Regions from separate parts of the Nostoc sp. CALU 546 genome, predicted to be linked through region 1. Evidence: riboswitches for the same ligand, from Rfam matches in the RefSeq annotation. Region 1 holds a riboswitch; each other region holds the start of a gene.

The links. Region 1 has a riboswitch for cobalamin ahead of RRG12_RS38705 (DUF1636 domain-containing protein). Riboswitches for the same ligand answer to the same signal wherever they lie in the genome.
Region 2: another riboswitch for cobalamin. It lies ahead of RRG12_RS30070 (hypothetical protein); the one in region 1 lies ahead of RRG12_RS38705 (DUF1636 domain-containing protein).
Region 3: another riboswitch for cobalamin. It lies ahead of RRG12_RS10325 (TonB-dependent receptor plug domain-containing protein); the one in region 1 lies ahead of RRG12_RS38705 (DUF1636 domain-containing protein).

Annotation. Positions count from the first base shown of each region.
Region 1 is NZ_JAWJTF010000141.1:9,118-19,494, reverse strand. It holds gene RRG12_RS38715 (PEP-CTERM sorting domain-containing protein) at 1-82, opposite strand, end outside; gene RRG12_RS38710 (cobalt-precorrin-6A reductase) at 159-896, opposite strand; gene RRG12_RS38705 (DUF1636 domain-containing protein) at 1,072-1,524, opposite strand; cobalamin riboswitch at 1,547-1,705, opposite strand; gene cobA (uroporphyrinogen-III C-methyltransferase) at 1,755-2,534, opposite strand; gene RRG12_RS38695 (sirohydrochlorin chelatase) at 2,531-3,280, opposite strand; gene RRG12_RS38690 (DUF4359 domain-containing protein) at 3,419-3,802, opposite strand; tRNA gene RRG12_RS38685 (tRNA-His) at 3,928-4,000, shown strand; gene RRG12_RS38680 (PAS domain S-box protein) at 5,036-9,265, shown strand; gene RRG12_RS38675 (diguanylate cyclase domain-containing protein) at 9,262-10,230, shown strand; gene RRG12_RS38670 (HigA family addiction module antitoxin) at 10,281-10,377, opposite strand, start outside.
Region 2 is NZ_JAWJTF010000081.1:16,938-27,314, forward strand. It holds gene RRG12_RS30050 (class I SAM-dependent methyltransferase) at 38-892, opposite strand; gene RRG12_RS30055 (hypothetical protein) at 911-1,351, opposite strand; partial or broken gene RRG12_RS30060 (GTP-binding protein) at 1,335-1,544, opposite strand; gene RRG12_RS30065 (methyltransferase domain-containing protein) at 1,675-2,676, opposite strand; gene RRG12_RS30070 (hypothetical protein) at 2,699-2,953, opposite strand; cobalamin riboswitch at 3,325-3,468, opposite strand; gene RRG12_RS30075 (hypothetical protein) at 3,856-4,431, opposite strand; gene RRG12_RS30080 (DUF1186 domain-containing protein) at 4,513-5,400, opposite strand; gene RRG12_RS30085 (HEAT repeat domain-containing protein) at 5,749-6,105, opposite strand; gene tnpC (IS66 family transposase) at 6,476-7,948, shown strand; gene tnpA (IS200/IS605 family transposase) at 8,167-8,580, opposite strand; gene RRG12_RS30100 (RNA-guided endonuclease InsQ/TnpB family protein) at 8,648-10,045, shown strand; gene RRG12_RS30105 (permease) at 10,050-10,229, shown strand; gene RRG12_RS30110 (permease) at 10,270-10,377, shown strand, end outside.
Region 3 is NZ_JAWJTF010000015.1:63,567-73,943, forward strand. It holds gene RRG12_RS10295 (helix-turn-helix domain-containing protein) at 1-148, shown strand, start outside; gene RRG12_RS10300 (IS630 family transposase) at 172-711, shown strand; gene RRG12_RS10305 (caspase family protein) at 690-2,063, opposite strand; gene RRG12_RS10310 (hypothetical protein) at 2,369-2,812, opposite strand; gene RRG12_RS10315 (1,9-bis(guanidino)-5-aza-nonane synthase) at 3,068-4,111, opposite strand; gene rocD (ornithine--oxo-acid transaminase) at 4,362-5,612, opposite strand; cobalamin riboswitch at 6,397-6,610, shown strand; gene RRG12_RS10325 (TonB-dependent receptor plug domain-containing protein) at 6,979-9,045, shown strand; gene tnpC (IS66 family transposase) at 9,123-10,377, opposite strand, start outside.

The sequences.
Region 1 (10,377 bases):
AAGCAGAGGCGGCTGGCATTGTCCCGAAAACTAATCCAAAAGTGGTGGCGAGGACTATGGCATATAGAGCTAGATTTTTCATGGAAGTCGTTAATGCGATCGCGGATTTTGTAGAAGGTTCCCGTGTATTATACGGAAATTCAGAAAGATCGTATTATTTAGCAGCGATCAAATAACCACGTCAAAGCAGCATCAACATTACTAACCTGTTCTCCTGGCGGGATGGCTGGACGATTTACCATCACAACTTTTACACCCAGTTCTCGCGCTGCAATGATTTTGGCCTTTGTTGCATCGCCACCGCTATTTTTGCTCACGATGGTATCAATATTGTTATTAATCAGGATTTGTCTTTCATTATTGAGGGTAAAGGGCCCGCGATCGCACAATACCATTCCCAACGGCACTAAAGCATCATCAGTAGGTGGGTCAATCATCCGCATCAGAAACCAAATTTTCTCCAAATAAGCAAAGGCAGCGAGTTCTTGCCTACCAACGGTCAAAAATACCCGCTGTGCCTGGTTTTGCAAAGATGCTGCTGCGACTTCAACGCGATCAACTTCAATCCAGCGATCGCCACTTTCTTTTTCCCAAGGCGGACGAATTAACATCAGACGGGGTACTCCAACTTCTGTTGCGGCATCTGCTGCATTAAAGGAAATCTGAGTCGCAAAAGGATGGGTTGCATCAATTAATAAGTCGATTTGCATGATTCGCAGATAGCTAGCTAATCCAGCCACGCCACCGAAGCCTCCAACCCGCAAATCCCCCAACGGTATTGATGGCTCACGGGTGCGGCCAGCTAGAGATGTGATTGCTTCTAACCCTTGGATAGTCGCAACTTTGGCAGCTAGTTCTGCGGCATCTCCCGTCCCACCTAGAATCAAAACGCGCATCATTAAAAAGGAATCAGAATTCAGAATTCAGGATTCAGAATACTCTACCCATAAACGGATAGGTTCAAGGAAGAATATTTGAATTTATTTTTGCCCACGGTGAAAGAGGTTTTAATCTATACTCAAACTCTCGCGGACTTGCTTTGCTTAACTCTATCCGCCACTCGTACAGAATTCATACTGAATTCTGACTCCTGACTCCTGAATTCTGTTTTGATAAAGGCGGAATTTTTGCTAAGATGCCTTTTTTCAGTGCTTCTGGACGCTCTGACCAAGGCAGTAAACCATCTGCTTTAGCATAGTATTGACTAGCACATTGCAACACCGCAGAAGCACTACCATCAACTTCTAAGTCACCAAATAAATATGTTAATTTGCCTTTGGCAGTAAAGGCGACTACACAAGAACGATTACAAGCACTCATGCATTCAACTTCCTGAATCGGGAATTCATCTCGTAACTCCCAATCTTGGGCAAGCTGCTGAAGTTGATGTAGAAGTTTTTCACCACCACTTTCACCTAAGCGATTTCCATTTTGCCAAACACTGGCACAGGTTTTACAAACAAATAAAGTATGTTCAGCAACACCCAAGGGATTGGTTGGGGAAATATTTAAAGTCGTAGTCATCTGTACCTCGCAGATATAGTGAAACTGATAAATCTATTTCGGCGGGCATCCTGACTTACTCAATTTGGTTCCTTAATCTCAAATTAGTTCACAGTTGCGGGACAGTGCCGGATTTGCACCGAACTTTCCCCGTTACCTCTGATAGCTGACTCCTACCAGAACCGAATAACCTTATCGATCATACACTAGTGGTCATCTAACAATATGAAACGGCAAGCTTTGCGCCAACATCATACTGGACGACAACCAGACAAAATACTGTGCATATTCACTACTTGTCCAATAACTGCGATCGCAGGCGCACCAAATCCAGTTTGCTCTACCTGCTCTACAATTGTTTCTAAAGTACCAATCAATTCTTCTTGTTCGGGGCGCGTACCCCAACGCACCAAAGCAATGGGTGTTTCTAAATTCAATCCAGCTAAACTTAATTGTTCCACAATATAAGGCAGATTGTGAATTCCCATATAAATTACAATGGTTTCGGAACCGTGAGCGATCGCACTCCAATTCACTATCGGTCTATACTTACCCGCCGCTTCATGTCCAGTTACAAATATCACCGATGAACTATACAGTCGATGCGTCAAAGGTATACCTGCATAAGCCGCTGCTGCAATTCCCGATGTGATACCGGGCACTACTTCCGTTGAGATTCCAGCTTTGACTAATTCTGCCATCTCTTCGCCACCGCGACCAAAAATAAACGGATCGCCACCTTTTAGCCGTACTACAATTGCATGATCCTGCGCTTTATCAATCAGCAATTGAGTTGTTTCTTCCTGGAACAGCGAATGTTTCCCCCTCCGCTTACCAGCATTAATTTGCTCGGCTTGGGGATTAATCATTGCCAGAATTGCCGAACTAACTAAGGCATCATAGATAACGACATCTGCACATTCCAACAAACCTTTGGCCTTCAAGGTAATTAGTCCTGGATCACCTGGCCCCGCACCTACTAAATAAACCTTTCCCAAATACTTGCTCTCCTGTTTCTCTGTGCGGTTCATTTATCTGTTAAATCCCAAATTAGCTCGGCTAATTCTGCACTTGCTCCCAGTGGCGATGCCAATTGGAAATTCACCGCAGAAAATTGTAATTTTAACTCCTCTATTGAAGTAGCGATCGCATCAGTTATTCCACCAGCGAATAAAAAGTATGGCAAAATTGCAATTTCCCGATAACCAGCAGTTACCAACTCTTTCACTCGTGATTCTAAACTAGGAGGCCCAGCCCAATAAGCAGCCACCGCTCCCAAACTCGCCGCCATTGCTTCCACAGTTTCTTGAGAACCTGGGCGACGGCTACCATGAGCTAACAGAATCCATGCTTCTGCTTTTGTCGCAGCTATTTGCTTGGCCAGCAATTTCTCTAAATTGGGATGAGAGCCTAAATATGGTTGCAACTCAATGATGATATCTTGACCAATAGCCTGTTGTGCTAGTGCTACTTCGGCGGGAATATCCGTCATCACATGCACTCCCGGCAGCAAAAATAGCGGTACAATTTTTAGGCGCTTATCGTTCTGAGGTAGTTTGCGATCATCACCAAAAGCGCTCTTAGCAAATTGTTGAATCTGCTCGTGTAAAGGCTGAGGACTCATTTCTAAAGCCGCTATACCAACCAAATGTTCCTTATTTAATGGGTTGAAGTTTTTTGGCAATTGATTACATACCAGCCCTGCTAGTTGCTGCATAGCAATTTCTGGGCGGCGATCGCGGCTTCCGTGAGATACTAAGAGATAGGCAAATGACATCGGCAAAAATTGAACTTTCTGTTACTATTCTTACTTAATATTAAGTTGGGGGGTAATAGATACCCTGGTAATTCTTGAAGAAGAATACTGAATGTTGGATTCTGACTTGTTCTTCAAATTCTCCCCCTTCTGCTTGACTTATTGTTCTTCAGCAGTGTAAGTATAAAATTGATCAAAAGCTCCCACCGTTTCAAATTTATAAGAAGGTATCCAAGAACTTATTTTTAAATCTGTACGGTAAACGCTAAAAATCACGTAATTTTGTCTTTCTGTAGTCCTGGCAATAATTTCTTGGATTTGCGGATTAGCCGAGTCAACCAACTTATCACAATTAAAACGGATTAAATTTTCTATAATATTCGTAGTACTTTTGCATACATCGGTTTTTAAATATTCTGACAACCTTTGCACTGCATATTTTTCATATTCAACCTGACTGGGATTGGTCTTCGCCATTGTCACACCCAAGGCGGCGAGTCCTGCTGCTGCTCCAGTATATGCAATGATGGTCAATGGTTTCATGTTTGCCAAGTTAAATTCGTAGTAAATCGTTAGATTCCAGAGACTCTAAATCAACTAAATCCGTTCCTTGAATAAAAACTCTTGATCGCTAGCCAAATTATTGCTATAATTCAAATTGTTGAATGGCGAGCGTAGCCAAGTGGTTAAGGCAGTGGTTTGTGGTACCACCATTCGTGGGTTCAATTCCCATCGTTCGCCCTATATAATTTCATAGCTATCCATATATTCCTAGAAAAGTGGGTTGTGGTTCTGAACTTTCATAAACATCACTTTAGCAAGAATCTGTCGTCTATAAGTTCATAGACTTGGAATGGTTACAAATCCACGATGATTAATTAGCTTATATTATCAAGAAGTTGATGTATATAAGCAAATCTACTTTCTAAATGAAAATTAGTATACAGCTTAAATATTTATCCCCCCAAAGATAGAATTTAAATTATTTTTTACCTATACTGATTATCTTTTACTAGCAATTTAATGTGAAGTTGCATATATCTTGATCCCCCTAAATCCCCCTTAAAAAGGGGGACTTTAAGAGACTTTTGCCCCCCTTTTTAAGGCTACGGTGTACACACATCTTGGTAATGAAGCGCAAACCCTGGATTTACCCCCCCCCTTAATCCCCCCTTGCAAAGGGGGGAAATATCCGGTTCTCCCCCAAGGCATCGGGGGAGTTAGAGGGGGTGAGATGGACTTGTGTGTACACTGTAGCTTTTTAAGGGGGGTTGGGGGGATCGAATTATATGCAGCTTCATAAAAAATTGGTATAAGCCTTTATTCGTATCAGTGGCACATTAGGGAACGCGAGTGCGTCTCATAGAGAAACCAAGTGCGGACAATTTGCGGCTCTCAAAAAAATGCTAATTATAACCAGAAATTATTAAGCTTTTCTAACAATCTTATATATAAATATTCTACTTAAAAATAAATTCGGTAATTATCCCCTTGCTATTGATATTTTAGATTACTTAAAAGTAAAAGTTAGTGCATTCAGGAGGGAGAAGGCAGGAGTCAGAAGTAACTTACGTTTAAAAGCGTGGGATTGAAGCAAGACAGGAGGCGAAATGCCTCGCCTAGGCGCTTTGTATCAAGACGCATAGCGCGAGATACAATTCTTCTTTTTAAGCTGGGTAATAACCCAGAACTAAAGTTTTCATTCATAATTCTTTCCTCCTACTCTCTGCCTCCTGACTTCTCTGATCAGCCCTGAAAGTGCTGGAGGGTTAATAAGTGATCAAACAGCAGCGATATGACTGGTTCAAAGCTGTGAAATTTTTCCGTAAACGAGAGTTACTAGTGCTGTTGCTAGGAATTTTCTTCTCAATCTCTGTAGTCCTACTCTGGCAGAGACTTTTAATCCAAACTCCGTGGTTATTAATACAAGTAGTATTTATTGCAGGCTTATTGATTTTTATCGCCTTGATATTATCAATCTATTGTGTCTTGGCAATGAAAGCAAGTAACCAAAAAATAACAGCAATAAATCAGGAATTAACTCACAGGATTTTTGAACAAAAACAGGTAGAAATTGCCCTCCGCACCAGTGAAAATCGTTTGCGGCAGTTGTTGGAAACTGTCAAAGTCATCCCTTGGGAATTAGACTTGAAGACTTGGCGATTTATTTATGTTGGGCCGCAAGCGGTTGAATTACTAAAATATCCGATCGCAGAGTGGTACGAGGAAAATTTTTGGGTTAATCATCTGCATCCACATGATAAGGAAAAGTCTATTCGTTTTTGTCAAGAAGCAACTGCTAAGTGCCAGAATCACGAATTAGAATACCGGATGTTAGCAGCCGACGGGCGAGTTATTTGGTTGCGAGATGTTGTTAGCGTAGTTCGGGAAGCAGGAACTCCTACTATGCTGAGAGGGTTTATGTTTGACATTACTGATTTGAAGTTGGTTGAAGAAACTTTGAGACTGAGGGAGAGGGCACTTGCTGCCACCAGTAATGGAATTATTATTGCCGATGCTAGACTCTCTTATACTCCGGTTATTTACGTCAACCACGCCTTTGAGCAAATAACAGGCTACAAAGCTACTGATGTGATTGGGCAAAACTGTCGATTTTTGCAACGCACAGATACCCAGCAATCAGCACTTAATGAATTGCGGTCATCTATTCAAGCTGGAACAAGTTGCAAAGTTGTTCTCCGCAACTATCGCAAAGATGGTACTTTATTCTGGAATGAATTGAGTATTTCTCCTATCCATGACGAAAATGGGAAGTTAAGCCACTTCATTGGCATTCAGACAGATATTAGCTTACGCAAGCAAGCTGAAGCCAGCCTGCGTCGGCAAGCCCTCACTTTTGAAAACATGCATGATGGCGTAATTATTACAGATTTAACCGGAAATATTGTTGACTGGAATCCTGCCGCTGAAAGTATGTTTGGCTATACCAAAGCCGAGGTTTTGGCTAAACATCCTAGTTTTTTGCATCAGCCAGAAGTCGCTGCAACATTAAGCACCAAAATTCTGCAAAAAATCAACCAGCAAGGACGCTGGTCAGGGGAAATACACTTTATTCGCAAAGATGGCAGTGAGGGAATTTGCGAAACAACCGTAATCTCTTTACAGGATGAACAGGGGGAAACTGTTGCCACAGTTGGCGTCAATCACGACATCACCGAAAACAAACGAGCTAAAGAGGCACTGCAACAGCAATTGCATCGCACCCTACTACTTGAACAAATTACTCAGGAAATTCGTCAAAGTCTTGATGCCAGTAAAATCTTTGAGACGGCTGCTACCCAAATTGGACAAGCATTTGGGGCTGAACGCTGTTTGATCCACTCTTACATTAGCGACCCCACGCCCCGAATTCCCCTAGTAGCAGAGTATAATATACTTCCTGGTTACTGCTCCATGTTGAAATTGGAAATTCCCATGACCAACAATCCTCATGCAGAGCAGATGATGGCACAAGAAATAGCGATCGCTTCTCCAAATGTGTATGTTGATCCTTTACTCCAGGCGGCTGAACCGATCTGCCGAGAAATTGGGTTGAAGTCTATGCTATCAATCCGCACTTCCTATCAAGGAAAACCCAATGGTGCGATCGGCTTACACCAATGCAGCTATTTTCGCCAGTGGACACAAGAGGAAATCGAATTACTAGAAGCAGTGGCGGCTCAACTGGGTATTGCTCTAGCACAAGCTCACTTACTGGAACAAGAAACACGCCGACGTGAAGAACTTACCTTGAAAAACTTTGCCTTGGAACGGGCAAAACGTCAAGCAGAAGCCGCGAATCGGGCAAAAAGTGAGTTTTTGGCGATGATGAGCCACGAAATTCGGACTCCAATGAATGCTGTTATTGCCATGACAGGTCTATTGCTGGATACTGAACTCACGCCTCAACAGCAAGATTTTGTAGAAACAGTTCGCAGTAGTGGAGATGCCTTACTCACCATCATCAACGACATTCTAGATTTCTCAAAAATTGAATCTGGCAAACTGGAATTAGAGGAACAGCCTTTTGATTTGAGAGCTTGTGTCGAGCAGGCTATTTCGCTATTAGCCCCGAAAGCTGCTCAAAAGGATATCGAGTTAGCTTACCTAATTCAGCCGCAAGTTCCGACTCAAATCATCGGCGATATGACACGTCTGCGCCAAGTCTTGATGAATCTTCTCAACAATGCCATTAAGTTCACTGAAAACGGAGAAGTGGTACTCTTTGTTGAATTAGGGACTGGGGATCGGGGATTAGGGACTGGGGATCGGGGATTAGGGACTGGGGATCGGGGATTAGGGACTGGGGATCGGGGATTAGGGACTGGGGGTAATGAGGAGGAAACTTCTTCCCAGTCCCCAATCCCCAGTACCCAGTCCCCAGTCCAAATTCAATTTGCCATCAAAGATACAGGTATTGGCATCGCACCAGAGAAGATAGAGCGGTTATTTCAACCCTTCGCTCAGGCTGATGTCTCCATGACTCGACGATATGGCGGCACAGGGCTAGGATTGGTCATCAGCAAGCGGCTCAGTAAGATGATGGGTGGCACTCTTTGGGTAGAAAGCCAGGGGTTTGTCGGTGGCAATCCTAGCCCTAGATGGGAAAATGGACAATTATCAAAAAAGCTGCTTTCTTCAACATCTCCTGATTCTTCCCCAGGTTCAATATTTTATTTCACCATTACTACCAAAGTAGCTGCTCAGTCAGAACAAGCTGAATTAAGCACTTCGCCAGGGCAGCTTGCATCCAAGCGGCTGTTGATTGTGGATGACAATTTCACCAATCGCCAAATTCTCAGATTGCAAGCTGAGTCTTGGAAAATGGAAACTTATACTGCCAAATCTGGTAAAGAAGCTTTAGCTGAACTTGCTAAGGGAACGCAGTTTGATATTGCCATTTTAGATATGCAGATGCCGGAAATGGATGGCATCACCCTAGCTCGTCAAATCCGCAAGCAATCTGGTTGTCAAAATCTACCTTTGGTGATTCTGACTTCTTTGGGTAGAGTAGAAACTTTTTCTGACTTTAATGATGTCCAGTTTGCTGCCTCTTTGAGCAAACCCATCAAACAGTCGCAACTCTACGATGTAATTACCCGTATTTTGGGTAATCAGCCGATCCAAGCCAGTATTTCTCATTCTCCCTTGGTTGACCGGCATTTAGCCCATCGATTGCCACTGCGGATTCTTTTGGCAGAGGATACGGTTGTCAATCAGAAAGTTGCTCTACTGATGCTTCAGAAAATGGGTTATGGGGCAGATGTCGTCACCAATGGGCTAGAAGTTCTCAAGGCTTTGCAAAAACAGCGCTATGACTTAGTGTTGATGGATGTCCACATGCCTGAAATGGATGGGTTAGAAGCAACTCGGAGAATCTGTCAAGAATGGGAAGTAGGTTTTCGTCCCCATATCATCGCCATAACTGCTAATGCAATGCGGGGCGATCGCGAAGTATGTCTTGCTGCTGGTATGGATGACTACCTGAGTAAACCTATTCAGCTGCAAGAATTGGGTCAGGCACTCAGCAAATGTCCACCTCAAAGAAGTTCTGAATTCACTTCCACAGAAACACAAGGGAAAGTGATGTCTTTAGAATTGCAACCTTCGCCAAATGTTCTACAGGAAGGGGAAAACCAGACATTAAAAAGTGCCACAATTGATGCCAAAGTTCTCCAATCGTTGCGGAATATGGTCAGAGGAGATCGTGTGGCATTTGCTGAACTAATTGAGTGTTATCTTACAGAAACACCGAGACTGGTGCAAGATATTAGCACAGCTATCACAACTCAGGATACCAAGACTATATGGAAAACAGCCCACAAACTAAAGTCCAGCAGTGCTTCTGTTGGAGCGATGGACTTAGCGCAGCTTTGCAAGGTGTTAGAAGTACAGGGACGCAGCAGTAACTTAGAAAACAGCCGAGAATTGCTCTCACAACTATACCAGGAATATGAACAAGTTAAAACTGCCTTACAAAAAGAACTTGCGAAGGAAGTACCATGAAAGCCAATGCTCAAGAAAGTCAATCTTTAGTTCTAATTGTTGATGATGAACCTTTTATCCGCTTGATATTGCGTCATTTCTTAGAGCGGGAAGGGTATAAAATAGCAGAAGCTCAAAATGGCATAGAGGCTTTAACCGCTTTTAAGCAACTGCACCCTGATATAGTACTCCTTGATGCCATAATGCCGGATATGGATGGGTTCGAGTGTTGCACTCAATTGGAGCTTCTTGATCGTAGCAAGCACACTCCAGTTTTAATGATTACAGGACTTGAAGATCAAGAGTCAGTTGACCGTGCATTTGAAGTGGGGGCAATGGATTATGTTACCAAACCGATTCACTGGCCAGTTTTGCGACAACGGGTAAAACGTTTGATTCAGCAATCTCAGTTACAGCAAAAACTGGAAGCCGTTAATCTGGAATTGCAGCGATTAGTTACTATCGATGGATTAACTCAAGTAGCTAACCGCCGACGCTTTGAAGAGTATTTTAACCAAGAGTGGCAGCGGATGAAACGGGAGCAACTGCCGCTCTCTTTGATTCTTTGCGATGTTGATTTCTTCAAATCATATAATGATACATACGGGCATCGGGTAGGCGATCGCTGTCTTCAGAAAATTGCTCAAGCCATCAAAGATATTATTAAACGTCCTGGAGACCTCCTTGCCCGTTATGGTGGGGAAGAATTTGCTGTGATCTTACCTAACACAGATACGGAGGGGGCGACTTATGTTGCTGATAAAATTTGTCATACTGTCCGAACACTAGCAATTCCTCATCAAAATTCCCAAGCTAGTCCTCATGTAACTATTAGTGTCGGGTTTACAACAGAAATTCCTCAGTCCGATTCTGACTTGGAAGAAATGATTGCAGTAGCGGATCGGGCGTTGTATCAAGCAAAGGCCGCAGGACGCGATCGCTTTGTGCAAGATATTCTACTACCCACAAGTCAAAATTCCCGCTAATGCACCAAAATTCACACATTTTCAGTTTATTTTCAACGTAACGGCTTGTATTATCGTCTGCTCATTTCTATGTCTTGAAAATGCAAACCCACTTTTAAATCATTCATCCAAGACGGATCAATTAGACGATCGTGTTGCAGCCGACCT
Region 2 (10,377 bases), on a different contig from region 1:
TGTACAAGCTCTATGTCCTGAAAGTTTATTTCTGGGGTCATCTTGATAGCTGCCAGAGTTGGATGGAATAACATAAATGGCTTTCAAAAATTGCGCGTGCTGCTAACCCCTCGACAACCAACTTTTCCAGCCAGCGCTTAAATGCCCAACGACCGAGTGTATGTAATGGAGGAACAGCGATCGCCACAACATCAGCAATATATTTAACCGTTGTCAGCCCAAAAGTACGAAAGTTATCAACACACAAGTCAATCGTTGGCGCAATATGGGTTGAAATGTCTTCAGTTTTGATTAACTTGAATCCAGCCTGCACTAAAGTCGCTTGGAGTTCAGTGGCAATATGACAATTAGAAAAAATACCTTCTCTGTATTCCGCATTAGAACGCATCATATCGGCAACCAGCAGGTAGCCACCATTACTCAATAAACAAGCCGCACCCTGAGCCAAATTGTCAACAGCAATATATTGACTGCTTTCACTCAACAGAACTAAATCGTAGGAGTTTGATGAGTGAAAATCTTCAAATCTCGTTAAGTAAAAAGGTACTTTACCGTTGGTATTTTGAATAAATCTCTCTTGCTGAAGTGCATCGGGTGCTAATCCCTCAACACTGAAACCACGATCACACAAATATGCCGCATTACCACCAATGCCACAGCCTACGTCAAGCACAGTTTTTGTCCCCTCTGGGATAAAACTGAAAAGTTTGGCTGCATAGCTTTCTTGCGCCACACGCAGACGAGTTAGAGTTAATTCTTCACCATGAGTAGGTAGTGGCTCCCAATACCCATAATGGAGATAGTCGGAATTTGTGAGTCCCATGTAATAATCTATCGCCGCATTTTGGTAACGAGTAGGTTTCGGAATCTTGCTTGATTGTGGTTTGAGCATTGAGGAATAAAGTAACTATTAGGGCATTAAGCTTGGTTGAAATTCTGACCAACGCTTGCAAACTTGTTCGTAGCAATCGGGTGGAGTAATTTTTAGTTGGTGTAAAAAATTAACCTCAATCTGAGGTTCAACCTTTAGCACCAGAAGAATATCTTGATGGGGATTGTATGTTGCGACTGCTGGAAAAATTGATGAGATTATAGATGAGTTAAGTGATTGTGATCCCAAGTAAAGCCCAATTAGATCGCAGGGGAGAAACTGGAGGGTGAAGGGAACTGTATCAAAGTTTGTAATTGTTGACTGAGTAACTTGAGTATCTACATCACATAAGACAACTCCCCGTCCAAAGGACTGAAATCCTTTCCATGCTGTGTAACCAATGACCAGCAGATTATTATGAATAAAACTATTTTGCCAGTAGCCAAAATTTCCTTGCCAAACACTATTGGATGGTCGCATTGACTTCCTCCCCCAACACCAATGATTCAATGCGAACCTGCTCAAGCTCTCGTCCAATCAATACTAATCGCGTTTGACGGGGTTCCTGGGGTTGCCAAAGATGGTCATAAAAGTAGTTAAATCGATTACCAACCCCCTGTAATACCGGACGGATAGCTTTGTTTGGAACTGCTACAAATCCCTTAATTCGATAATTCATAATTCATAATTACATTTTGTGACGGGGATTTAGCTAGGCTTCAATTGTGTTCTGCCTCTAGAACTAGGGGATTTAACCCCCCAAACTTATTTAAAATCCAAATATTCATAAATAGCTGCGATCGCTACCTAACCAAGCTTGAGGGATTTTGGTTAGCAAAGTTTCTGTCCATGAATTCTGTGCTTCCATTTGCCCGTACAGCCCGGAACATTCCAAATCGACACAATCCTGTACCAAACGCCAAACGCATCAGTAAAAGCGTCGGTACCTCGCGCACAGACTTGATGAAACCAGACAGCCCAAAACGCACTAATCCCTCTGGTCGAGCCACTCCTTGCCAAATTGAATCGAACCAAGAAGGAAGGGTTTCTTGCGTCCAGTCTGCCGTAATTACCTCCCCTTCAACCAATTCTGTTCCTGCTAAAAGCTCGGAAAAGCCTTCAATACTGGAAAAAGCTGGATGAGACCACTGATCGAGGAGTTGCTGCATTACTCGTTTCTCCCAAAAATTTAGCGGCTTTTGGCGGTCATCCCTCTGATTCCAGTCAGCTACAACCAACACTCCACCAGGCTTTAGCACCCGCATTAATTCTCTAGCAAAAATGGTTTTATCTGGCATGTGGGGGCCTGCTTCGATTGACCAGACCACATCAAAACTGGCATCTGGAAACGACAATGCCATTGCATCATCAACCGCAAACTGGGCATTTAGCCCAAAGGGTGTTAATTCCTGGGCGCGTTTCACCTGAATAGGACTGATGGTAATCCCTGTGACAGCAAACCCATAATCTCGCGCTAAAATCCGACTGCTGCCGCCAATACCACAGCCAACATCTAAGACGGTAGCACCAGGGGGTAATTTTTCTATTCCACCCCATTTAACCATTTCATGTACAAAGTCAGATTTAGCAGCCAGAAAATCTTTTCGTCGTGGCGGTGAACCGTAGTGACCAAGGTGAATGTGTTCTCCCCAATAAAACTCTAGGATGCCATCAAGAGTCCATTGATCGTAGGAATTGGCAACTGTGGATGAGGATTGATACTTGCGGGCAGTTAGGAAATAAGCCGCAATTCCAATTACTAATAGCAGAAAAAAAACAATTACAGAATATAACAAATTTGGCATTTTTTTGAACGGTCTTGTACACCTATTTGAGTCGATCCAACGGTTTACTCATTGCTGCTCGTCCTGAATCAGAGGAGTGATGTCGTAACTGCCCACGGTCGGCAATCGCAATATAAATCATCCGATACATCGATATTGCAATGTTTTGAACATCTTGAATAATTTTCCCTTGCAGTAGACTGGGCTTGTGTTTGCCTTGAGGAAGAGCCGTTTGTTTAACAAAGGGGTGAATAGCAGTAGGAATCTTCCCAGTTCGGTGAAGATAGAATTTCGCCATGATAATTAACTGGAGTATTCATTTAGTAACTTAGCAATTTATATGCGAGATTGGGAAAGTATTTGTTCAGTGGTCAAACATGACTATGTACGTCATACACGCCATTTTCTACCTGTTTTAAACAACTTCCACCTATTAGTTAATACAGCGTTTTTTGTCGCAATGACTATTTACAAACGATACTCTCGTCTGGAGTAGATTACAGCGATCGCTGGATCTCAAGACACAATTTGTACCGAAAATTAACCCCTTACCTTCTCATAGAAAGTCGTAATCTGTAGCGTCTTGATATGTGGCACTATGAGAACGTAAAGCTGATTAGTTGTATAAACCTTCATAAAAATACTTATCTGTGCCTCGCAGATGTACAAAATTTACAAGTCAACTTCGGCGGGCATTCTGACTCACAAGGCAACCCTTGTTTACAGCTGCGGGACAGCGCCGGATTTACACCGGACTTTCCCCGTTTCCTCTAGTGGCTGTTCCCCACTAGAACCGAGATTCATCTGGATAATAACACAACTGCGATTTGCTTGCATAAAAATCAATAGGCTGTCTATATTTGCATTCGCTATTAATCGGGACAAGTCTCATTCTTTACCAAGCATTTATTTTCTACTCAGCGTTGCAGGGTCGTTTTTTATTGCTTAGTAGATATCTTGCAAAACTAACAAATGCCAAAAATAGCTCGCTATTTTCTGAAATCAATTCTTATTGAGAGTCATCCTTCAGATATCGCTTGAGTTCCTTAAGATTTATTTTCGGCTATGTCATCTGAGATTATCGGTTTTAGCTGTTCTCCTTTTACCATATTCAGACTCTAGATCACTTATTAGACAAGGGTCAGCCAAAAACAACTCCATTTTGCCAATGCCTCTAGTTGATTGAGCCAAAAACTAAGATCAATGCAGTTCAAAGAATGACTCTTGTCCCAAATGTTTCACATAATTTTCTACTAGTCCCTGAAGATTACCTTGCTTGCCGATTTCAATCCAGTCATCAATTCTTCCTAAAAAACAATATCTTTGAGTCAGAAATGTCCGTTGCGCCCGATCAATCAATACGAAACGAAGCATCGGTGAATATGAAATAGAAAGCCTGAGTTTAGTTTTCCCTTCTCTCATCTCATTTCTTCCAGAAAAATTTAATAGTTCGGACAACAGATTAACGTCTTGGTCTGCTGTATATATAGTAATGATTTCCTGTTTTATATCTATTTGGTAATCTTGTAAGCTAGAAAATTTCTTTATTCCTTCTTCTACATTTGCCCTTTCTTCATCGGTAATAATTTTCGGCTGAACCTTTCTCAGAAAAACCTGAGCGTTAGGATTTTCATAAATTTCATAGCCATCAGGCATAGTTTCAACCAAATGTCCTTCACTTTTCATGGAAAAGAAGTACTTAGGCTTACCAGTTTTCGTTATGCCTTGATAAAGATAATATGTCTGTCCTTTTCTATTCTCGTATTTTATCGGCATTCAATCTATTAACTCAATACTTATCTTTGAGCAGCGTTTTTCCTAAAACCCTTACTAGACAAAGGTGGGGTCTTTGAATACTCATTTTTTGGGTGAGCGATTTTTTCGGCGAGATTGTGATTGCATCTTTTTCTTGTTTTTAGCTTGAGTTTGGGATTTTTTTGGTGTCGATAAAGTAAATCCTTCTGGGCTAATTAACCTGTTATCCAGTTTTTTTAGTTTTTCTGGCTGGAAACAAGCCCAACCTTCCATTTCTGATATCACATCTTCAATTAAAGAATAACGTCGATTCTGGCGCAGTTTATTTAAAGCTACTTCTGTTCCCAACTCAAAACAATCATTTACATCCTCTTGCCCAATAAAAAACTCTTCCACTAAATTTTCTTCAAAGGCATTATCAATTTCTGACTTCAGTTCGCTCGCACAAAGCTCCATACTATTAATAACTAGCTTAGTCCAAGTATAATCATATTCTTTGTCACCTCGATTGGAAAACAATTCTGCATAATACTCTATTACTTTTTCTCTAGAAATAACTTCTTCAGCAACTAAAACTAGTAAAGCTTCTAATGCTGCACTTCTGACATATTCATTGATTTTTTTATTTGATATTAGTTGTTTTAGTGGTTCAATATTTCCATCACTGACAGAAGCAAATATTCTTCCTAAATCCTCAGTTACTATATCTCCGGTTACATCCATTGAGATGTCCCCTGGAGCCGAAAAAGACTTGACAATCAGAGGATAGGCTAATGTTTCCCTAAATTGTGCTAATAGATACAAGGCATAAATATGTAAGATATAATCATTTTTATCCAATAACTCTGACGGGTTATTGCTGAAGTTTTCTAAAGTTGTCAATAATATAGGGGTTATCGCCAACTTTTCTTCGATAGCTCTTTCCAAAGCTAAACGGGGGAACTTCCCGGTATTGTTTTCTAATTCCGATAAAATTTCTTCTAGTTGCATCTTTTCAAATTTAGCTGTCTTTTTAATCAACGGTAGTGGTTCTAGTGCTTAACTTTACTCAAATTAAAATTAGTCTAGAAAGGCTTGTACACCCATAGACTATAGTTTTGAGTTACATACTTGCTTATTATGTATTAGTTGACTGCTACTTAGTATCTAGCAGCCTATTCTCCCACAATTCGATCGCTTGGACAAACCTATCAAATCGCTTATCGGTTACATAAAGACTATTGCCTATTCGAGGAATCTTGACAAGCTTTCGTCCCAAAGCTCCCGAATATGAGATAAGTAGTTGCTATCAGCTAAGAATTTCGCAGTTCCCCTACATCCTCAATGCTTTTGAACTCCCTATTGATTGGCTCTTTGTTTACTAGCTTGATCAACTCGCTGCCACAGTTCACGGTCTTCTCGATAAATAGCCAACGCTGCAATCGCATCTTTTGCATCAATATCTTTTCCTTGAGCCACTATTGAAATCAGGTAATCTATTGCTTTATCTTGTCGTAACATCCCTATTGCTAATAACAATGTGCCACGAAGTTCTACATTTCTTGTTTGCTGCCAGCAATTTCTGAGAAGATCAAATGCTTCCTCTAATCGTGATTCACCCAACGTCAATGCTGCTAACTCACAGATTTGCTCCTTTGGGTCAAAAAGAAAACTAGCAACTATTGCAACTGAATCAGTCGGAGCTAGTTGTAACAAAGCGCTGAAGCACTCCGAAATCACCTGTGGTGCTTGATTCGCCTATGCGGGTTCTTAAACGAAGTAAAGGTACACCTTGGGGATTTCCTGTGTAGGCGATCGCCTTTGCAGCATCTGGGAACCAAAATCACAGGAAAAGTCATCTAAGTTCAAAAAGAATTTAGGCGATAGTTATTTTAAAATGAAGTACAAATCACAATGGTTTGAATCTTTAACTTACTGTTCAATGCTAACAGGTGATTTTTTAATCATAAATGCTGGACTATTCCATGTGGAAACTAAAGATGTATATGTAAATATCTGTATTGAGGTAAGGATTCAGGTGCTGGGGTATTGACAAGTGTGGTAGGGGAAGCAGAATATAGCAATTATGGAAAAAGACCTGCCACTAAAACTAGACATTGAAACCCTAAAACAGTTGGAGAAAGAGCAACTGGTAGAGATGCTTATGGAGCAGGCAAAAGCTATAGAACAGCTAAAATCCAGAGTAATAGAACTAGAATCTGTAATAGAGAAACTCAAAGTTAGTAGAGACTTAGACAGCACAATATCATCAAAACCACCGTCGGCAGACATCCTCAAAAAAACCGAGAAAAAACTTGAAGATGAACCAGAGGAGAGTGAAAGGCCAAAACGGAAACCAGGAGGACAGCCAGGACATCCGGGAAAAACGAGAAAGGGTTTTGGGAGAGTAGATAGGTTTGAGATATTAAGACCGCAAGTGTGTTTTTGTTGTGGTCAAAAGGAATTCAGTAACAAACCAATAAAAATAGAAACCCAGCAAGTAGCACAGTTGGTAGAAAGACCCATCGAAATCGTAGAATATCAAAGACATACCTGTATTTGTAGCGAGTGTGGGTCAACACAAACAGCAGACTGGTCGCCAGAAATAGTACCGGGACAAGATATAGGAATCAGACTGCAAGCTTTCTTGGGATGGATAAATAATTACGGGCATTTACCATACGAAAAACAACAAGAATTGTTGTGGGAACTAGGACAAATAGAAATTGGCGTGGGAACATTAGTAGCCACGAATGAACGAATAGATGGTGCAGTAGCTCAAAGTATTGATAGTCTCAAAGAATGGATTAAACTTACCCAGCCAAATATCCATGTGGATGAAACACCTTGGTTAGTCAAAGGTGTAAAAGAATGGTTATGGATTTTTGCCAATACCGACTTCGCTTTATTTCATGCGGCTGATACTCGTTCTCGTGCTGAATTAGAATCTATTCTAGGCTCAAGCTATGAGGGTGTACTCAGTTCTGATGACTTTAGTGCCTACAATGGTTATAAGGTCATTGCTCAACAGAAATGTCAAGCACATTTACGCCGTCACTTCAAGAAACTAATCAAGATTCCTGGCTTGAATAACAAAGAGATTGGGTCAGCATTTGTCAGCCTGATAGATGAAGGTTTTAAAAACTATGCTCTCTTCCAACAAACTAAAAACATTGATGAGTTCTGGAGTTGGGCATCCGAGTTCAAACTAAAAGTTGAATCTTCCATTCATTCATGGATTGATAAAGCTGGAGGAGAAGCAGGTAAACTTTTACGCTCCTTACGTAATAAAGCTCATCAATGGTGGTATTTTTTAGACCACCCGGACATCCCGCCTGATAATAATTTAGCTGAACGAACATTACGTTTAGCAGTCACAAAACGAAAAGTCAGTGGTGGTTCTCGTTCTCTGAAGCGATTCCAAGATACTGCTAATTTATTGACTGTTATACAAACTTGTCGCCGTCAAGGACGCTCTGTTATTGACTTTTTTGACCAAGCTATCAAAGCGATGGTTAACTCTTCTGTGCAGACCCCTTCTTTAATTCCTCTCGTTTAGACCTGAATCCTTACCTTTATGATGTGCCAAAAGTCTTAACATTACTGATTGTAATTAGCTTCATTGTTGGGACATTTCAAAGCTTTTTAGCTTAAGCAGCAAGAAGGCCCACGTCTCACTCTTAGGAGCGTGGGATGAATTGCGAGTGAGGTGACGACAGTTCCCTGACTGATGTGTGTAACACCAAGGAAGGGAACATGGAGGAAACGAACTAATTCTTACTCTTCCGGTGAATTTTGATTCTCAATATATTCTTTAAGTTTTGAAATTGTCACTCCACCGCAACTAGCTACAAAATAAGATCCATTCCAAAATGCATCTTTCCAGAAAAACTTTTCTAGATGCTCGGCATACTCTTGACGTAATTTGCGTGAAGTTACTGATTTGACGTTATTTACCAATTTACTAAGCTGTAAATCTGGGTGGTATTGAAATAGTAGATGTACATGATCCTCTTCACCATTGAACTCTACTAGTTTGCAATCCCACTTTTCAAGTAGGTCAACCAAGATATCTTCTAATCGCTTCAGCATTAAGAGAGTAAATGCTTTGCGTCTATATTTGGTGGTCAGAACTAAGTGAACTTTTAAGTCACTGACTGACCGACCTTTCGATACAAAATCATTTTTCATCAAGAATGAATAACATTATGGTATGATTGGTGTAGGCTTAAATGATAACACCCATTTAGCTAATAGGATGAGAGTAACCTACCAGTACCGACTAGAGCCGGAATCAAATCAGAAACTAGTTCTTAACGAATGGTTGAGAATTAGTCGGTACTGGTATAACCGCCAATTGGGTGAACGATTCTCTTGGTGGGAAAATAACCGCCATGCTGTAAATAGTTGTCCAATTTTTGTAACCAGGCTACCTGAGCTACTAGACCGACCTAACTATTACAGTCAAAAGCTTCAGTTACCAGTCATCAAAAAAGACTTGAATATTGTTCAATGGTCGGGAGAATTACTTGATTTCAAAGGTGTAGATTCAACTGTTCTACAGGACGTTTGTAAGCGAGTTGATAAAGCTTTCGAGCGTTTTGTTGTTGGGGATTCTAGTGGTAAACGTTCTGGAAAACCACGCTTCAAAACCGAGGCAAGTTTTAAAACTATGACGTTTGCGACTGCTAATAATGAATGGATAAAGTTAATTCGCACAAACTGGCTATATATTCGTTTGCCCAAATTGGGGATGTTTAAGGTTCGGATGCACCGACCTATACCTGACGGATTTAACCTAAAACAAGTCAGCATAACAAAAAAGGCTGATGGCTGGTACATTCAGATGGTATTGGAGGATGTATCTGTACCAAATCAAACCACCGAGCTTATCCCTGATTGGGACAACTCAATGGGGATTGATGCTGTGTTGCAAGGTGATGATTATCTTGCAACTTCAGAGGGTGAAAAACTTCCATCTTTAAAGCCATTACGCAAAAATCAAGCCAAGCTAGACCGTATTTCTGTTAAACGAAATAAACGCAAGCGCGGATCTAAATCTCGGCGTAAATTAGCAAAACGTGAAGCTAAACAGCATCAAAAAATTGCTAGAAGTCGTAAAGATTTTCAGTACAAAACAGCCTATAAGCTTGTCAGAAGTGGAAAGCGGTTTTTCTTCTACGAGGACTTAAACCTCAAGGGGTTAACCCGACGTAACAAAACAAAACAGGATGATAATGGAAGCTATCTTCCCAATGGACAATCTGCTAAGTCAGGACTAAACAAGTCATGGGCTGATGGTGCGTTTGGGCAATTCTTTGAAATTCTGGAGTGCATAGCCGCAAAAGCTGGTGCTAACGCAATTTCACAGAACCCACAATATACTTCAATGATTCTCAGTTACCGCAATGAAATTATTTTTACTGATTGCAGTATCAGAGAATATTGGGATGAGCGAAATACTTTGATGGTTGACCGTGATATTAATGCCGGAATCAACTTGAAAAGACTGGGGTTGGGCATTTTCCCTAGTATAAAACGCCGTAGTGGGAAACTGGACATAGTTGGAACTATGGACGATAGTACCACGAAGGAAATCCTTCATACCCTTCATCGGGCTGTTGGAAGCCTACACTTACCGCTTGCGGAAGTGTAGGAGTATGTCACAACCAGAGCGTGTTCGCTATTTGCTAGAAGGAAAGCGCACTTTTGCAGGAAATGTTTTGGCAGCAATGGTAGGAATCGTCACACCATTCTGTTCTTGTTCTGCGGTTCCTTTGTTTATCGGCTTTTTGGAAGCAGGTGTACCTTTAGGCGTGACCTTTTCTTATCTGATATGAGGTTGCTGTTATCCTTCTATGGGGATTGTTTGGGTTAAAGGTGACGCTGATCTACATCGGCTTTGGCGTGGGTTTAGCGATCGCCTCTGGATATATCATCGGACTTCTGAAATTAGAAAAATGGGTGGAACCATTTGTTTGGGAACTG
Region 3 (10,377 bases), on a different contig from region 1:
AAGCGAATTGCGGGAACGACTTTACGAGAAAACAGAGGTCTTAATTGGGGTAGCCACGGTGAATCGGATGGTTCGCTTTCAACTTCACCTCAACCTCAAAAAAAAAGTCTCCACCCCACGAAAAAATACACTGATGAAGTCCAACTAGCCCGATTTGAGTACTGGAAACTCTTGAGGGGGATACCGGTGGAAAATCTGATTTTCTTAGATGAATCGGGGGTGAATCTGTCCTTCATCCGCAAATGTGCCCGCGCCTTACCAGGGCTACGAGCTTATGCTCAAAAGCCCAACCGTAAAGGGAAAAATGTCTCGGTAATTGGTGCCATTAGCTTAAAAGGACTGCTGACCCAGTGGAGTGGTTTAGGTTCTATCGATGCCTTGACCTTTGATGCCTTCATCTCTCAAAAGCTCGTACCTCAGCTTTGGACTGGTGCAGTCGTTCTAATGGATAACTGCTCGATCCATAAAAGTGATGAACTTGAAGCTTTGATCATCGCTGCTGGCGCGAGCCTCATTTATCTCCCCCCCTACTCTCCCGATTTTTCACCGATTGAGAATTGTTGGTCTAAGATTAAGAACATTCTCCGTCGTATCGGTGCAAGGACATACACTGATTTACTCCAGGCATTAGATACGGCATTCGCAGAAGTGACGATAGAGAATTTACTCGGTTGGTTTACTCACTGTTGCTACTGTACTTCAGAAGACTGATAACCGCTATATGCAGCACACTTACCTAAGAAATCATCACGCATAGCAAATATTATGCAGAGTTTATCTCCTGTTTGTTTGAGCGCCCCCAATAAACTAAAAATAAACTGCTGTCGATCGCTGTGGCTCTGACAAACGGTAAAAATCTCTTCAAACTGATCGACAATTAGTAAGATGCGCGGCGATCGCGATGCTTTAATTAATCGTGCTAGCCCCGTTTCTCCTTGTGCGATCGCCTCATCTGCTACTTTTAGCTGTTCTGCACGCTGCATATCTGTGGCTGACTCATCCAGAAATGCCGTTGCCAAACTCACCAAAGGTTGCTCTCCTGGGCTAAAAATCCGAATTTTCCATTCCTCTGTCCCTGGTAATCTGCGCTGTTGCTGTAACTGGTAAATCAACCCCGCCCGCAGTAAGGAAGATTTACCACTCCCCGATACGCCCAACACGGCCAAAAAATTTCCTTTACCCACTTGAACGTGCTGAATCAGCTTTTGGGTCAATACTTCCCGCCCATAAAAATAGGTAGCATCTTCAACATCAAAAAAGCGTAACCCTTTGTAAGGACAAACTCCATCTGGGATGTGAATGAGAACGTCTTCTCGTTCACCAGTGAGCATAATTTCCCGGTTGGGGTTATACCAAATTGGCTGCTGGGGAATATCCTTGAGGGTTTGGGCAATATACTCAATTAATTTGTCATTGTTGACTAAACCATCTGGCTGTTGTCTGGGATCAAGTCCTTGCCAAAGTGCTTTGGAAAATACCCCATGTTTCCTTTGAATATCTTCCTCAGCAGGTTCAAATTCTCTTGATGCAGCAATTAAAAACCGCGTCTGTTCTTGAAGCGATGTCCCCAAATCTGCTTCTACAAAATTGAATAGTTCTCCACTGTAGCAGCAGTCCAGCCAGACGATTTGCTGCTTGACGGGACTTTTTTGCAACAGTTCTCGCAACCATCGCAGGGAAACACCCCACTGATTCTTTCGGGGATCAACATCGCTGGTACACAAAAAACCTTCAGTTACCCCGCCGCGATTTTTGCGTAAACCATGACCGATAAAATATAACAGCGCTGTTTCTGGAATATTTTCGCCTACTGGGTTGAATAACTGGATGATCGCATCTTCCAAAGTCTCATGTTTGACCAAACCATCAGATGTGACTCGACGCTGTTGACCCTGAATCGTTTCTGGCAGTCGCCGCACGCGAAAATCACCATATTCTTCTAAACGTTGCGCGATCGCTTCGGCATCGTTAGCAGGGGTAAAAAGATGTTTCGCTTTGCTTGTTGGAGTATCTTTTAAGAAAGGATACTGATTAATTCCCACTACCAACGCATCTCGACTCATGAGGATGATTTAACACAGTTGAGTTAAGTAGGATCATAGATTGGATTGTAGCAATATCCCGTTCGCCTTTGGCGTCCCGTAGGGAAGGATATGAAACTAAACTAAGTTGGTTTTATGTCCGCGTGAGTGGCTGTTGGAAGCAGGCAAGCTGTATAAACTGATGCTTGTGGAGAAAATTTATAGCGCGGAGTTTGTTCCAGCTGTGTTGAGAAACTTGGTTGAGTATTTGCAAAAAACTCAGCAAAATCATTGGACAAATTGCATATTTCTTGTGTAACTTTTTTTAAACTTTCTTCTGTACCAATTCATTTAATTTTTGGTAAAGACTCTGTTACAAAACGCTTTTCTATGGCGCGATATTGAGATGATGATACATTTTCAATGGTATTATCTAGATGCCAAGCTGCAACTAATTTTTGATTGCGGAAACCATATCTGTGAAAATCTTCAGCACTAACGTGAATTAATTGTCCATTTTTGTATGTTAATACAGCAACATCCAGAGCGCCATTTTCATTGCCATCAGATGCTTCAACACTTTGGATATATAAAGATATTGGCTTACCCTTAACTTGGCAAAGATTATATATAAAACTACCTTTTTTCCTTTTTTGGAGAGGGCAATTTTTTGGCTCCACATCACCTTGGAAATGTTTCTCAGTTACGAAGGATTTATTGGTGGCAAAAGATGGCAAACCCGTAGACAGTAACAAAGATGAAATTGTCAACAACCTAAGTAAATTAGTCATATTTTAATATCTAAGTTCTATCTTAATTACAGAGATATTATAGCTAAAAATACTACTAATTTTATTCAGCAATAGTACTGATTAATTAATCTCTCTACTCCCATATATTCCCGGTTTTGCTTCTGTGTTTTTGGGTAATACCAATTCAAAAAATGTTTGCGACAGATAGGGAATTCAAAATAAAATCATAGCTAGTTAGGGAAACAGCAATCTGTATAGCAATTTTAGGGGGCAAAGAAAGCCCCCTAAAAATCTCTACACAGTTGCTACCTTGGGTTGAGGTCTAGTAAATAACTCAGCTAAATGATGTGGTTGGCGATCGCGCCAGTTCCCCTTATGATACGCATACCCCGCAATTAACGGGAATGCCACAGTCGCCTCAGAAAACACCATTTGTTCAGTAGCTTTATCTACCTTCCCCCAAGAATGAGCTTCTTTGAGAGTAGAACCAGATAGAGCACCATCTCGCTCATCGGCGACAGTGACTTGAATTGTATACTTGTGCATACTCGTATCAAATCCCAGCATTTCCGCAGCTACCACCGTATCCTGGGCGAAGTTTTTTGGTACACCACCACCAATCATTACCAATCCAGTGTAGTTGGAAGCTAGTTTGCACTGCGTCAACTCCCGAAAGTCTCGCACCGAGTCAATGGTTAAATGAGATTCTGGAGAATTCCATTGGTGATGCACTAAGCCAAAGCCAGCCGAACAGTCACTAAAAGCGGGGACAAAGATTGGTACAAGGTGTTGATAAGCGGCTTGCACTACAGATTGACCATAGTTACCCCGACGTTCTAAATAAACCGCCATCTGCTCAATAAATTCCCGTGAAGAATAGGGACGCTTCTCTAAATTCTCGGCGATTTCTGCGATCGTCATGTCACACACCCGCAGTTGATCTTCATCAATGTAGGTGTCATATATGCGGTCTATCCTTTGCTGTCTTAGCACCTCATCATCAGCAAAGGCGTCGCCAACATAATGACGATAACCCAACGCTTCAAAGAAATCTTGGTCAACAATGTTAGCGCCAGTAGATACAATCGCATCTACCATATTGTGAGTAATTAAATCGTGGACTATTCCCTTGAGTCCAGCACTAAACAAAGACCCAGCTAAACACAGAATAATCGTACATTCTTTATCTTGCAGCATTGCGTCATAAATTTTTGCTGCCCGCCCCAAATTTCGACCTTGGAAAGCTGTCTTACCCATAGCTTCCACTAAGCCAACAACATCAAAATCTTTAATGTCAATTGGTTGCACAGTTTGTTGCAAAAGTTCTTCACGATTCATGGTAGATTGTCCTTTTTATTGAAAATAAAAGTTATACGGTCTGCACAGCGACTACAAGGCAAGTCTTGCCAACGTACTAGGCGCTTCGCAGTGGTCGTACCAGGACAAACCAGGATCAGATTGCCGTCTTTTATTTAACTTGACGTGCAATTCCCAGATACTCATGAATTGGATGAAACGATTGTTCAATTTTGCTACTAACGACTTTTTAAACACTACAAGTAACCCATCATACTCAATTTACGCCAAACTAACAAGTGGTTGTCAAAACTAGCTCAATTTTCTCCAACGCCCAATCTATTTCATATTGGGAAATAACCAAGGGTGGAGCAAAACGAATGACATTATCTCTAGTTTCTTTGGCTAATAATCCCTCTTTGGCTAAGGCTTTACAAAAACGTCTAGCACCACCCGCTTCGGCGTGCAATTCCATGCCAATTAATAAGCCTTTACCACGCACTTCCTTAATATATGAACTTTCAATTGATTGTAATTTATCTAGAAAATATTCTCCCAGTTGTAAGGCTTTTTCTGGCAACTTTTCTTCTATAAGAACATCCAGTGCTGCAATTCCAATAGCAGCAGCTAAAGGATTTCCGCCAAAGGTACTACCATGATCTCCTGGTTGAAATACACCCATCACTTCCTCTGTCGAAATAAACGCAGAAATGGGATAAAATCCACCAGATAAAGCTTTACCTACAGTTATGCCATCTGGCTTAACATTCTCATATTGATGGGCAAACATTTTACCTGTTCTTCCCAAGCCAGTTTGAATTTCATCAAAAACCAATAAGACATTATGATGACGACAGATTTGTTCTGCTTGCTTTAAAAACCCATTGGGAGGAACAATAATACCTCCCTCCCCCTGAATTGGTTCTACCAAAAATGCCGCAGTGTTAGGAGTAATCGCTTTTTCTAAAGCCTCAGCATCACCAAAAGGGATAACTTTAAACCCAGTCGTCAAAGGCCCAAATCCATCTTGATATTGTTCTTCTGTAGAGAAGCTAATCAAACTAATAGTGCGTCCAGAAAAATTATTACTACAAACAATAATTTCTGCTTGATTTTCTGGTACACCTTTTACCTTATAAGCCCATTTACGAATGGCTTTAATAGCAGTTTCTACAGCTTCGGCTCCCGAATTCATGGGTAGCACTTTGGGTAAACCAGAAATTTGAGAAAGTTTCTCATAAAATCTTCCTAACTGGTCATTACGAAAAGCCCTGGAAGTTAGTGTAACTTTCTCGGCTTGCTCAATCATGGCTGCAAGAATTTTGGGATGACAATGACCTTGATTTAATGCTGAATAAGCTGAAAGAAAATCTAGGTATTTTTTACCTTCTATATCCCATATCCACACACCTTCTCCTTTGGTGATGACTACATCTAAAGGATGATAATTATCAGCCCCATATTGCTGTTCTAGTTCAATATAATCCTGGGTATTCATAGTATTGAGGTTGGGAATTCCCAGAGTTACGTTTGTTGCTTGCATATTTACTCCTGATAGCTTTGAGGGTTTGAAATCAAACTAGAAAACATCTGAAAGACTACTAGTGGAATAAGACATTTCACAGGTATGAGTATAAATTGAAAAATCTAGCTTTGTTCTTACTTTTATAGTTCCCAATTCCAGGGTGCTATTGACATGAAAGTAAAGACTTTACTGCTAAAATCAGTCAGTCATATCAAAGACAATCGCTATTGTGTAGTGCTGATTGATTTTCTCTAAATATGTAAAATAGCCAGTAATTATTGACCAGCTATTTGCTCATCTTTCAGACACGCAACTTGTGTAGGACATCTTTTGCCTACTTCATTAGTGAAGAAAACCAGTTGCCCACTCTGTCTAAATGTAAAATTTTACTAGCATAATAACCGATAGTTTAAAATATGACGTTTTCGACAGTAATTATGTCTTTGTATGGTTTTATGACAACAACTTGATACTTATATGAAATGTTTTATAGATAGTCAAAAAAGCTATTTTTTACTGCAATCTTATCTAAAGTATCATTAAATTCTTAGCCGATCAATGCTGGGGAGGGGGATAACAAAATTGCAGCTTTTGAGTAGGCGATGCTTACAGTAGGCGTAGTCTAGGCTTAATCTTGATATACATTATTCATTTTTGCCGCATAAATTCAGCACAAAAGTTGACTTAATACCTGCGTTTTTCCTAAATTTCCAGCACAATTTATAATTGGCAAAAATAAAATTATCTCAACCTCTCACCGATTATTACCAAATGAATTTACATATAGACAGTAACTATGGTAATGTGACACATAACTGTCGGTTCTGATGGGGAGCAGCCATCAGACGCAAGGGGGAAAGTTCGGTGTAAATCCGGCGCTGTCCCGCAGCTGTAAACCGATTTTAGATTTTAGATTTTAGATTTTGGATTGGGAAGCTACCCAATAATCCAAAATCGAAAATTCAAAATCCAAAATTGTATGAGCCAGAATGCCCGCCGACTCACTCTAGACACAAAACATTTATCTGCGAGGCACAGATGATACATTTTATTAAAGAATTTCATGGGTACAAATATTGTTTTAAGACAGTACCCTCTGCAAGTTTTACTAATTCGCTTCGCTGTTAGTAACGACACTTAATTTTTGGTTGTCCTATAGGAATTTGGGTATCCATAAGGAATACCACAAAGTCTTTTTTGCTATCAAAATAGTATCCACCATGATTTAGGTATGGCAATGCATTGTAACCCTAAATCTTAGAAATTCAACAGCACAAATAAATACCTGCATTTACTGAAAACGAGGAGTTTCATGTCCACTTCCCGTATAGTTACTTGTTGTGAATTTTTCTCAAAAATCTTCGTTTTTACCGCAATTTATGGGATGGTCGGTGGAGGAAATGTAGCGATCGCTAATCAAGTTCCACAAATATCTGAGTTTCCCAAGTATGAAGGTTCTGCAAGAGACTTACAACCAGTTGCACAAGTAACACCTGAAAATACTCCAGCATCCACAGAAGAACCAGATATTGAATTAACAGTCATCGACAAGCTATTGAATGAACCTGTATTTTCACCCTTTCGCCGCGAAGGGACAGTGAAAGATTCCACCCGTCCTGTTTACGTAATTACGGGTGAAGAAATGGAAGCGCAAGGTGCAAGAACTGTCAAAGAAGCACTGCGATTTCTTCCTGGTATCTTAGGTGATGGTACAGTTGGCACAGAAGTTAACGCTTTAAGTGGTCAATTTATTCGTGGTTCTAATACCGGTCAAGTATTAATATTGCTTGATGGTAGACCGATTAATAATCTTGGTGGCGGGGGTTTTGACCTCTCAGAATTCACTACCAATAATATCGAAAGAGTTGAAGTGTTACCAGGAGGAGGTTCAACTCTTTATGGTTCTGATGCAATAGGAGGGGTAATTAATATTGTCACTCGTCGTCCCACAGAGAAAGTTACAACAGAAGCCAAGGTGAATATTGGTACTTATGGACTAAACCAACAAAATATTCAAAATAGTGGGAAAGCAGGTGCAATTTATTGGGTTGTAGGTTACAACCGTACCCAAGCAGAAAATAATTATCCTTTTACAATTCCTGAAGCCAATTTTACGGGAACGAGAACAAATAATGATGCTCTGTTTAACAACTTTAATGTCAAACTAGAGGCAGATTTAGGAACACGTAATACCTTAAGTCTCTCAAGCCTATACTTAAGCAAAGAACAGGGAGTACCAGGAGGAGTAGCAATTCCTGAACCCCAATTTGGGCAAGGTTTTTTCAATTCTCTCACCGACAATAATCGTAAATACACAGACCAAGTTCTCACTGATTTAACCTGGAATTCCAAATTAGGGAATGGAAATGATTCACTTTTAACAGCCAGAGTTTATACTGATTTTCTCAATACTCGTTTTGATAATCGTAGTGGCGCACTTTCATCTCAAAATCGGTTTGATTCTAACCAAGTTTCTTACGGTATTCAAACCACACATAGTTGGAATCTGACCAAAAATCAGATTTTGGTTTACGGCTTTGATTACCGGAATGTAAATGTGCGTAATACCACTTTTAATTATGGCAGTAATGTCAATAGAGAAAATTACGATGACAGTATTAGTCAAGGAGGCATTTTCGCCAAATATGAAAATAATTTTACTTCTAGCTTGAGTATCAATTTAGGAGTACACCAAGATTTCAGTAGCTTGGTAAATGGTTCATTTACATCACCATCTGTAGGTACAAAATTAGCAATCTCTGACTCCACAACACTCAGAGCTAACTATATCAGAAACTTCCGAGCGCCAACCATTGCTAATTTATTTAACAATAATCCTACTAATATTGGAAACCCTGAACTTAAACCCGAAAAGGGTGATAGTTTTGATATTGGCATTGACCAAAAGTTAGGTAATATAGGCTTATTACGTTTGACGTTCTTTAGTAACACAGTATCCGATACAATTGCTTTTAAGCGATTGACACCACCCGTGAATGGCAATACAGGTACTTTTGAAAATATCGGACTAGTTAGAACTACAGGAATTGAAGCCTCTCTGAATTTGCAGCTAGCGAAGAATATCTATGCTTTTTCTAATTATACAGCTAATGATCCGCGAATTTTAGAAAGTTCTAATCCGGCGGAAGTTGATAAGGAGTTGCGTTTTGCAGGTGCGGATAAACTAAATTTGGGTGTTTCTTATGAAAATCCTCAAGGTTGGTATTTAGGATTGCTCATGAATTCTTTGAATGGGTATCCAACGAATAACGATAATACAGAGTTTTTGTCTGGTTATACTACTTTAGATTTCAAAATGCGCGTCCCTTTAAATGATAGTTTGATACTGACAAGTAGTGTAGATAATATCTTTAACCAGCGTTATCAGTTGTTTCCGGGTTTTCCTGATGGGGGGAGGGTTTTTCAGGTTGGGTTGAGTTCTAGGTTTTAAGGTTAAGAGTTTTTTCACGCAAAGGAGAGTAGAATATGAGTGAATTTAATTGTTTGGTTACACGTAAGGATTCAGGTCTAAACGAGAGGAATTAAAGAAGGGGTCTGCACAGAAGAGTTAACCATCGCTTTGATAGCTTGGTCAAAAAAGTCAATAACAGAGCGTCCTTGACGGCGACAAGTTTGTATAACAGTCAATAAATTAGCAGTATCTTGGAATCGCTTCAGAGAACGAGAACCACCACTGACTTTTCGTTTTGTGACTGCTAAACGTAATGTTCGTTCAGCTAAATTATTATCAGGCGGGATGTCCGGGTGGTCTAAAAAATACCACCATTGATGAGCTTTATTACGTAAGGAGCGTAAAAGTTTACCTGCTTCTCCTCCAGCTTTATCAATCCATGAATGAATGGAAGATTCAACTTTTAGTTTGAACTCGGATGCCCAACTCCAGAACTCATCAATGTTTTTAGTTTGTTGGAAGAGAGCATAGTTTTTAAAACCTTCATCTATCAGGCTGACAAATGCTGACCCAATCTCTTTGTTATTCAAGCCAGGAATCTTGATTAGTTTCTTGAAGTGACGGCGTAAATGTGCTTGACATTTCTGTTGAGCAATGACCTTATAACCATTGTAGGCACTAAAGTCATCAGAACTGAGTACACCCTCATAGCTTGAGCCTAGAATAGATTCTAATTCAGCACGAGAACGAGTATCAGCCGCATGAAATAAAGCGAAGTCGGTATTGGCAAAAATCCATAACCATTCTTTTACACCTTTGACTAACCAAGGTGTTTCATCCACATGGATATTTGGCTGGGTAAGTTTAATCCATTCTTTGAGACTATCAATACTTTGAGCTACTGCACCATCTATTCGTTCATTCGTGGCTACTAATGTTCCCACGCCAATTTCTATTTGTCCTAGTTCCCACAACAATTCTTGTTGTTTTTCGTATGGTAAATGCCCGTAATTATTTATCCATCCCAAGAAAGCTTGCAGTCTGATTCCTATATCTTGTCCCGGTACTATTTCTGGCGACCAGTCTGCTGTTTGTGTTGACCCACACTCGCTACAAATACAGGTATGTCTTTGATATTCTACGATTTCGATGGGTCTTTCTACCAACTGTGCTACTTGCTGGGTTTCTATTTTTATTGGTTTGTTACTGAATTCCTTTTGACCACAACAAAAACACACTTGCGGTCTTAATATCTCAAACCTATCTACTCTCCCAAAACCCTTTCTCGTTTTTCCCGGATGTCCTGGCTGTCCTCCTGGTTTCCGTTTTGGCCTTTCACTCTCCTCTGGTTCATCTTCAAGTTTTTTCTCG